DNA from 2 places in the Streptomyces dangxiongensis genome. Region 2 is predicted to be linked to the other one. Evidence: riboswitches for the same ligand, from Rfam matches in the RefSeq annotation. Region 2 holds a riboswitch; the other holds the start of a gene.
The links. Region 2 has a riboswitch for glycine ahead of gcvT (glycine cleavage system aminomethyltransferase GcvT). Riboswitches for the same ligand answer to the same signal wherever they lie in the genome.

Region 1 (4,868 bases), 4.2 Mb from region 2:
ATGTGAGAAACGCGCCCACGGTCCTGCACCTCGACATGGATGCCTTCTTCGCCTCGGTGGAGCAGGCGTCGAAGCCGAGCCTGCGCGGGAAGGCCGTCGTCGTGGGCGGGCTCGGGCCGCGCGGTGTGGTGGCGACCGCGTCGTACGAGGCACGGGTGTTCGGCGTCCACTCGGCGATGCCCATGGGGCAGGCACGCCGACTGGCACCCCACGCCGCCTACCTGGTGCCGCGCTTCACCCTGTACCGGACGGTCAGCGAGCAGGTGATGGGCCTGCTGCGGGAGCTGTCACCGCTGATCGAGCCGCTCAGCCTGGACGAGGCGTTCGTGGACCTGGAGGCCGGGGGAGCGGCCTGGGACGAGGAGTCGGCGCGGCGGGCCGGGGAGAGGCTGCGCGCGGACATCCGGGCGGTCACCGGGGTCACCGGGTCGGTGGGGCTCGCCGCCTCCAAGATGCTCGCGAAGATCGCCTCCGAGCAGGCCAAGCCGGACGGCCTGGTACTGATCGAGCCGGGGACCGAGCGGGCGCTGCTGGGGCCGATGCCGGTACGGATCCTGCCCGGGGTCGGGCCGGCCACGGGGGACCATCTGCGCCGGGCCGGGATCACCACGGTCGAGGAGCTGGCAGAGGCGGGCGAGGACGAACTCGTCCGGATGCTCGGCAAGGCGCACGGACACGCGCTGTACGCCATGGCGCTGGCCCGGGACGAGCGTCCCGTGGTGGCTGAGCGGGAGACCAAGTCGGTGTCGGTGGAGGATACCTACGACGTGGACATCCACGACCGGCTGCGGGTCGGCCTGGAGGTGCAGCGGCTGGCCGACCGGTGTGTCCGGCGGCTGCGCGAGGCCGGGCTGTCCGGGCGGACCATCGTGCTGAAGGTGCGACGGTACGACTTCTCGACCCTCACCCGTTCCGAGACGCTCCGAGGGCCCACGGACGATCCCGCGGTCATCCGCGAGGCGGCGGCGCGGCTGCTGGACTCCGTGGACACCACGGGCGGGGTGCGGTTGCTCGGCGTCGGCGTGTCCGGGCTCGCCGACTACACGCAGGAGGACCTGTTCGCGCAGGCGGCGGGGGAGCGGGCGGTGGACCTCGCCGAGGAGACCGTGCCGGAGGCTCCGGCGGAGCAGGTGGAACCGGCCGAGCGGCAGTGGCGGGCCGGGCAGGACGTGCGGCACGACGACTGGGGGCACGGGTGGGTGCAGGGCAGCGGGCTGGGCCGGGTCACCGTGCGCTTCGAGACCCCGCAGTCCGGGCCGGGCCGGGTACGGACGTTCCGGGTCGACGATCCCGCGCTGGCGCCGGCTGAGCCGTTGCCGCTGGTCCCGGGGACCGGCCTCGCCCACCCGGCCGGCCTTCCCGGCGGGCCGAGCGGTGACGCGGCCCCGGCCCCGGACCCGGTCGCGGCCGTGCGGCCGGCTTCGGGCGGGCGACCTGGGCATCCGGCCTCGGCTGAGGGCCGGGTTCCGGTCGAGGGCCGGTTCTCGAGTGAGGGCCGGCTCTCGGGTGGGGGGCAGGGCGCGTGCGCGGGGCGGGACGTGCGGCAGCCGTCGGAAGAGAAGCGCGCCCCGGGCGCCCCGGGTGTGGAGAACCCCGCGGACGCCTCCGGCGAGGGGCAACCCGGCGGTGGACAACCCGGCGGTGGGGATCAGGGGCCCGGTGTGGACCGGGTCTCCTCGGGTGGTGCCAGGGGGCCGAAGTCGTGGTCCGGGGCCTTGGGCGGGGGCGCCGTGTCCAGTCCGTAGTGGTGGTAGAGCTGGAGTTCCTGCTCGGGTGAGAGGTGGCGGCCCACGCCGAAGTCGGGAGCGTCCTTGATCAGGGCGCGGTCGAAAGGGACGTGCAGCGTGCCGTCGAGGAGTTCGCTGGGTCCCAGAGGGACGAACGCGTCCCGGGAGAAGAGACCGGTGCGTACGGCCGCCCACTCGGGCACGCCGGTCGCGTCGTCGAGATACACCTCGTCGATGGTGCCGATCTTGGCGCCATTGACGTCGAATGCCTTGCGGCCGATCAGGTTGCGCGGATCGATGTCGGTTCGCACGGTCCCTCTCTTTCCACGTGGTCGCAACTCATCCGTAAGCACTACAAAAGAGCAGATTCAGGGAAGCGGCCACTCGAGGGCTCGGGCGTCGACCCCGCTGGTAGGCTGACAGCGGCTGCTGACCCCGCGCGGGAGAGTCCTCCGACCACGTCGGAGGCGCCGAAGGAGCAAATCCTCCCCGGAATCTCTCAGGCTCACGTACCGCACGGACGAGGTCACTCTGGAAAGCAGGGCGGGTGTGCACGGCGTCCCGCTCTCACCGACGGTGAAAGCCGGTCCCGCGGGGGCCCGGTGAAGCTCTCAGGTCGAGATGACAGAGGGGGAGGCCGTCGGGGTATCCGTACCGGGGTGCCCCTCGAAGGTCGCGTCAGACCAGGAGGCCTCCGCCATGACCGCCCATCGCACTCCGCTCTCCGAACTCGAAGCGGGTATCCCGTTCGAGCAGCGCCACATCGGCCCTGACCAGGAGGCGCGGGCCAAGATGCTCGCGCAGGTCGGGTACGGCTCGCTGGACGAGCTGACCGCGGCCGCCGTCCCGGATGTGATCAAGAACGCCGACGCCCTCGACCTGCCGGACGCCCGCACCGAGGCCGAGGTGCTGGCCGAGCTGCGCTCCCTCGCCGACCGCAACCAGGTCCTCGGCTCGATGATCGGTCTCGGGTACTACGGGACGTTCACGCCGCCCGTCATCCTGCGCAACGTCATGGAGAACCCGGCGTGGTACACGGCCTACACGCCGTACCAGCCGGAGATCTCCCAGGGTCGCCTGGAGGCCCTGCTGAACTTCCAGACGGTGGTCGCCGACCTCACCGGCCTGCCCACCTCCGGTGCCTCCCTGCTGGACGAGGGCACCGCCGCCGCCGAGGCGATGGCGCTCTCCCGGCGCATGGGCAGGAACAAGAAGGGCCTGTTCCTGGTCGACGCGGACGCACTGCCGCAGACCATCGCCGTGATCGAGACGCGTGCCGAGCCGGCCGGCGTCGAGGTCGTCGTCGCCGACCTCAGCGACGGCATCCCGGCCGGGATCGCCGAGCGCGAGATCAACGGCGTGCTGATCCAGTACCCGGGCGCCTCCGGTGCCGTACGGGACATCAAGGCGGTCATCGACCAGGCGCACGAGCTGGGCGCTCTGGTGACGGTCGCGGCCGACCTGCTCGCGCTGACCCTGCTGACCTCCCCCGGCGAACTGGGCGCGGACATCGCCGTCGGCACGACCCAGCGCTTCGGTGTGCCGATGGGCTTCGGCGGGCCGCACGCCGGCTACATGGCCGTCCAGGAGAAGTTCGCGCGCAGCCTGCCCGGCCGTCTGGTCGGTGTGTCCGTCGACGCCGACGGCAACAAGGCCTACCGCCTGGCGTTGCAGACCCGTGAGCAGCACATCCGCCGTGAGAAGGCCACCAGCAACATCTGCACCGCGCAGGTGCTGCTCGCCGTGATGGCCGGCATGTACGCCGTCTACCACGGTCCCGAGGGCCTGCGGACCATCGCCCGCCGCACCCACCGTTACGCCACGCTGCTCGCCGCCGGCCTGGAGGCCGGCGGGGTCGACATCGTCCACGGCGCCTACTTCGACACCGTCACCGCGCGCGTGCCCGGCAGGGCGGCCGAGGTCGTCGCCGCCGCCCGGGACAAGGGCGTCAACCTGCACATGGTCGACGCCGACCACGTCTCCATGGCCTGCGACGAGACCACCGGCCGGGCCCGGCTGGACGCCGTCTGGTCCGCGTTCGGCGTCGAGGCCGACGTCGAGGCGCTGGACCGGGCCGCCGAGGACACCCTGCCCGAGGCGCTGCTGCGCACCGACGCCTACCTCACCCACCCGGTCTTCCACCAGCACCGCTCCGAGACCGCGATGCTGCGCTACCTGCGCAGGCTGGCCGACCGCGACTACGCGCTCGACCGCGGCATGATCCCGCTGGGCTCCTGCACCATGAAGCTCAACGCGACCACGGAGATGGAGCCGGTCACCTGGCCCGAGTTCGGGCAGCTCCACCCCTTCGTCCCCGCCGAGCAGGCCGAGGGCTACCTGACGCTCATCCGTGAGCTGGAGGAACGTCTCGCCGAGGTCACCGGCTACGACAAGGTCTCCCTCCAGCCGAACGCCGGCTCGCAGGGCGAGCTGGCCGGTCTGCTCGCCGTACGCGGCTACCACCGCGCCAACGGCGACGAGCAGCGGACCGTCTGCCTCATCCCGTCCTCCGCGCACGGCACCAACGCGGCCAGCGCCGTGATGGCCGGCATGAAGGTCGTCGTCGTCAAGACCGCCGGAGACGGTGAGATCGACATCGAGGACCTGCGGGTGAAGATCGCCAAGCACCGTGACGAGCTGGCGGTGCTGATGATCACCTACCCGTCCACGCACGGTGTGTTCGAGGAGCACGTCGCCGACATCTGCGCCCGGGTCCACGAGGCGGGCGGTCAGGTGTACGTCGACGGCGCCAACCTCAACGCCCTCGTCGGTGTGGCCAAGCCGGGTCACTTCGGCGGTGACGTCTCCCACCTCAACCTGCACAAGACGTTCTGCATCCCGCACGGCGGCGGCGGTCCGGGCGTCGGCCCGGTCGCCGTCCGCGAGCACCTGGCACCGTACCTGCCCAACCACCCGCTCCAGCCGGCCGCGGGACCGGCGACCGGCGTCGGCCCGATCTCGGCCGCCCCGTGGGGCAGCGCGGGCATCCTGCCCATCTCCTGGGCCTACGTCCGTCTGATGGGCGGTGCGGGCCTGAAGCGCGCCACGCAGGTGGCCGTGCTGTCGGCGAACTACATCGCCAAGCGCCTGGAGCCGCACTACCCGGTCCTGTACACCGGCCCCGGCGGTCTGGTCGCGCAC
Region 2 (4,868 bases):
GTCGTACACGTCCAGACCGAGGGCGAGATACGGCGCCCCGAGCGCGGGCTGCACCCAGGCGCGGCGCAGCGAGCGCAGCGCGGGGGTGCGGTGCGCGTTCTGCGCGAGCAGGGCGTAGAACTGCGGGATCTCGATGCCGGGTTCCGACAGGCTCAGGGGGCCGGCGGGCTGGCGGTCCAGGCCGGTGGCGATGCGGCGCAGGTCGAGCCAGGGGATGCCGACGCCGCCGCCCGGGGCGTGCGGGTTGAGCCACAGTCCGTAGTGGTCGGGGTAGAGGGTGCGGGCCACGTCGAGGCCGTCGACCACCTCGTAGGAACGGTTCCAGCCACTGGCGGACAGCTCCTGGGCGGAGGTGACGCAGGGGGCGTAGTGGAGGCCGTCGACCTCCATGTCGCCGTACTGGGCGTCCGGGGAGCCGGCCTGGCCGCGCCACAGGAACATCCAGATCTGGCCGGAGGAGGGGGCGGCGAGGGCGCGCAGCAGGGCCTCGTAGGCGTCGTAGCGTCCAGGCGTGACCTGGCGCAACATGTGCTCGACGCTGCCGCTCGGGCTCGCGCTCACCTGTCTTACCGCCCCTTCTCGTGGAGTGCCCCGCGTTGGGGGACAGCTTAAGCGCCCGGTGCCCCGGGGCCTCGTGGCCGTGCGCGGGGGGCGGACAGCCGGGCCGGGCGGGCCGTCAGTGGCCGAACCGGTAGAAGGGGCGGACGTTCGTCTTCAGCCAGTCGGCCACCGGGTCGTCGGTGACGTCCATGAGGACCAGGTTGACCGGCCACTTCACCGGAACCCTGCCGAGGGCCCGGCCCAGGGCCTCCAGGGGCAGGGTGCGCAGGTCGCCCTCCCACCGGGAGAGTTCCACGCCGACGAACATCACCGGTTCGTCCGTCTCGACGGCGGCCAGGCAGCGGCGGGCGGTCACCACCACGCCGATGTCCGCGAACTCGGCGGAGGCGGCGGAGAGGAAGTCGACCGGGTCGTCCTGCCAGTCGGGCTCGAAGAGGCGGACCCGGCCGCCGCTGCCGGGGCCGTCGAGCGGGGTGCGGCCCACCCGGCACAGCTCGGCCACGGCCTCGGGCGGCAGCGGGATGCCGACCACGCCGCCCGGGTTCACGGCCAGGCCCGCCTGCGGCGGCAGGCCCCGGGCGAACTCCACGGCGGGGGCGACGGCGAACGACATGTGGGAGCCGGCCGCCTGCCGGAACTGCTCCTCGGAGCTGAACACCGGCACGTACACCTGACCCTCGATGTCGAGGGTGGGCAGGTCCAGCGGACCGCTGTCCGGGCCGCCGCCGGCCGGCAGCGGTATCCACAGGAAGCTGCGGCCGAGGACCTCGATGATCCGTCCGCCCGCCGCGGGGACGCCGAGGGAGGCCGAGAGCACCTCCTCCAGCTCGTTGCCGGGCCAACCGCCGTGCGGGTGGGGGTGTGTCTGTGCCGGGAAGTCCGCGGGAAGGTCCGCCGGGAAGTCCATCTGCCTACCGCCTGCTGGGAACCACTGCTGTGAGGTTGAAGGCTAGCGGGTGGCTGTGACATCGCGGCTCCGCGACGGATCCGTGCGGCACGTCAGCGGGGATCCGGGGCGGCGAAGTCCACGCGGTGCAGGGTGTCCGCGGCGGCCCGGTCCAGCAGCAGCGCCGAGCCGCAGCCCGCGGGCAGTTCGCCCCGCTCGACCGCGCGCAGCAGCCGGGCGGCCGTACGGCGGTGCCTGCGGAAGGCGTAGCGGGAGACGCCCCGGCCGCGTTCGCGCTGGCCCTCGCGGGCGGTGGCGGGGGCGACGTCGAGGATCAGCAGGTGCAGGGTGCCGCCGCGGCGGCGGGCCGCGCGGGCGAGCCAGCCGCGCACCCAGGGCTGGGTGCCGCAGTCGTGGACGACGACGCCGCCGCCGGCGCGCAGCGCGCGGTGCAGGCCCGCGTAGTGCGCGAGGCGGACCAGGGGGCGGTAGAGCGCGTACGGCAGGAGGCGGGGCAGACGGGCCGCGAAGCGGTCGCGGGCGTCCTGGGAGTCGACGCGGTGGCCGGCGGCCGCGCGCCGCATCAGCGTGGACTTGCCGCTGCCGGGCAGGCCGGTGATCACCACCACGTCCCGCGGCCCGAAGAGGAGGGCGCGCGGGCCGCGGCCGGCCCGGTCGCGCAGGTCGCGGACGACCGGGACGGGCCGCGCGGCGTGGTGCCCGCGGGCGGTGGCGGGGGCGGAGGGCTGCTTCGGCACCGCCAGGCCGGGGGCGGCGGCGGTGCCGTACGCCGTGGTCCTGTTCACCCTGATCGTCCTCCCCTGTGGGCTCGGTCATGTCCTGCCCGTCGAAGTTAAAGAGAAGGTAATGGCCGGCGGTCGGTGGTTCGGTGCGGGTCGTGCCACAGGTCGGTTACAGAAGCCGGGGTCTCATGCGATGATGTGCCCGCCAACTGCATACCGGCCGTTTGAATCCGCGCGGGAGAGTCCCCAGGTCCCTCGGACCGTCTGGGGCGCCGAAGGAGCAAGTCCCTCCCTTGAATCTCTCAGGCCCCGTTACCGCGCGGGCGAGGCACATCTGAAAAGCGGGCCGCTGTGTCCAGTGGTCCCACCCAAGGTGCAAGTCCTGATCGTCCCCGTGGCGGTCGTGGCGAACCTCTCAGGTTCCGATGACAGATGGGGAGGAACGTTCCTCGCCCCGTCCGTATGCCCTGGGAGACGACCGACCGATGAGCAGCACCGAACTCCGCCACACCGCGCTGGACGCCGTGCATCGCGCGCTCGGCGCGACCATGACCGACTTCGCCGGCTGGGACATGCCCCTGCGCTACGGCTCCGAGCGCGACGAGCACCTCGCGGTGCGCACCCGGGCCGGCCTGTTCGACCTCTCCCACATGGGCGAGATCACCGTGACCGGCGCCGGGGCGGCCGCCCTCCTGGACTTCGCCCTGGTCGGCAACATCGCGTCCGTCGGCGTCGGCCGCGCCCGCTACACCATGATCTGCCGGGCCGACGGCGGCATCCTGGACGACCTCATCGTCTACCGGCTGGCCGAGACCGAGTACATGGTCGTGGCCAACGCCTCCAACGCCCAGGTGGTGCTGGACGCGCTGACCGAGCGGGCCGCCGGCTTCGACGCCGAGGTCCGCGACGACCGGGACGCCTATGCGCTGCTCGCCGTGCAGGGTCCGCAGTCCCCCGGGATCCTGAAGTCGCTCACCGACGCCGACCTGGACGGGCTGAAGTACTACGCCGGCCTGCCCGGCACGGTCGCCGGCGTCCCCGCCCTGATCGCCCGCACCGGCTACACCGGCGAGGACGGCTTCGAGCTGTTCGTGCGGCCGGAGCACGCCGTGCGGCTGTGGCAGGCGCTGACCGAGGCCGGCGAGGGCGTCGGCCTGGTGCCGTGCGGCCTGTCCTGCCGGGACACCCTGCGCCTGGAGGCGGGCATGCCGCTGTACGGGCACGAGCTGACCACCGCGCTCACCCCCTTCGACGCCGGGCTCGGCCGGGTGGTCAAGTTCGAGAAGGAGGGGGACTTCGTCGGGCGTGAGGCGCTCGCCGGGGCCGCCTCCCGGGCCGAGGCGACAGCACCCCGGGTGCTCGTCGGCCTGGTCGCCGAGGGCCGCCGGGTGCCGCGCGCCGGGTTCGGCGTCGTCGCCGGCGGCCGGGTGATCGGCGAGGTCACCTCCGGCGCCCCCTCCCCCACCCTGGGCAAGCCGATCGCCATGGCGTACGTCGACGCGGCGTACGCGGCGCCGGGCACCGAGGGCGTCGGCGTGGACATCCGGGGCACCCACGAGCCGTACGAGGTCGTGGCGCTGCCGTTCTACAAGCGCCAGAAGTAGACACTGGGCGCGGCGGCGCTCCCGGCGGACGCCCCGCGCCGCCGGACGTGACCCTGCGCACATTCGCCCTGCTCACGAGCAGTTCCTATCGTCCCCCCTTCATCAGCACTCCCGCGCGTACAGGAGAATTCAGGCCATGAGCAACCCCCAGCAGCTGCGGTACAGCAAGGAGCACGAGTGGCTGTCGACCGCCGAGGACGGCGTCGCGACGGTCGGCATCACCGAGTTCGCGGCCAACGCGCTCGGCGATGTGGTCTACGCCCAGCTCCCCGAGGTCGGCACCACCGTCGAGGCGGGCGAGACCTGCGGTGAACTGGAGTCGACGAAGTCGGTCTCCGACCTGTACTCGCCGGTCTCCGGTGAGATCACCGAGATCAACGAGGACGTCGTCAACGACCCCTCGCTGGTGAACTCCGCCCCCTTCGAGGGCGGCTGGCTGTTCAAGGTACGCGTCACGGAGGAGCCGGCCGACCTGCTCTCCGCCGACGAGTACGCCGCCCACACCGCCGGCTGAGGAGTCGTAGCCGCATGACTGTCCTGAACACGCCCCTGCACGAGCTCGACCCGGAGATCGCCGCCGCGGTCGACGCGGAGCTGAACCGCCAGCAGTCCACGCTGGAGATGATCGCGTCCGAGAACTTCGCGCCGCTCGCGGTGATGGAGGCCCAGGGCTCGGTCCTGACCAACAAGTACGCCGAGGGCTACCCGGGCCGCCGCTACTACGGCGGCTGCGAGCACGTCGACGTCGCCGAGCAGATCGCCATCGACCGGGTCAAGGAGCTGTTCGGCGCCGAGTACGCCAACGTGCAGCCCCACTCCGGTGCCTCCGCGAACCAGGCGGCCCTGTTCGCCCTGGCCCGGCCCGGGGACACCATCCTCGGCCTGGACCTGGCGCACGGTGGCCACCTGACCCACGGGATGCGGCTGAACTTCTCCGGCAAGCAGTTCGACGTGGTCGCGTACCACGTGGACGTGGAGACCGGCCTGGTCGACATGGCCGAGGTCGAGCGGCTGGCCAAGGAGCACCGCCCGAAGGTGATCATCGCCGGCTGGTCGGCGTACCCGCGTCAGCTC

Region 1: linked by a shared signal. The riboswitch ahead of gcvP (aminomethyl-transferring glycine dehydrogenase) and the one ahead of gcvT (glycine cleavage system aminomethyltransferase GcvT) in region 2 are both predicted to bind glycine.

The regions. Positions count from the first base shown of each region.
Region 1 is NZ_CP033073.1:6,631,307-6,636,174, forward strand. Features, by position in the region: partial or broken gene D9753_RS29995 (DNA polymerase IV) at 3-1,430, shown strand; gene D9753_RS30000 (PRC-barrel domain-containing protein) at 1,649-2,038, opposite strand; glycine riboswitch at 2,158-2,252, shown strand; gene gcvP (aminomethyl-transferring glycine dehydrogenase) at 2,427-4,868, shown strand, end outside.
Region 2 is NZ_CP033073.1:2,422,829-2,427,696, forward strand. Features, by position in the region: gene D9753_RS10660 (enhanced serine sensitivity protein SseB C-terminal domain-containing protein) at 1-528, opposite strand, end outside; gene D9753_RS10665 (enhanced serine sensitivity protein SseB) at 677-1,468, opposite strand; gene D9753_RS10670 (AAA family ATPase) at 1,561-2,253, opposite strand; glycine riboswitch at 2,416-2,518, shown strand; glycine riboswitch at 2,519-2,632, shown strand; gene gcvT (glycine cleavage system aminomethyltransferase GcvT) at 2,676-3,794, shown strand; gene gcvH (glycine cleavage system protein GcvH) at 3,931-4,308, shown strand; gene D9753_RS10685 (serine hydroxymethyltransferase) at 4,323-4,868, shown strand, end outside.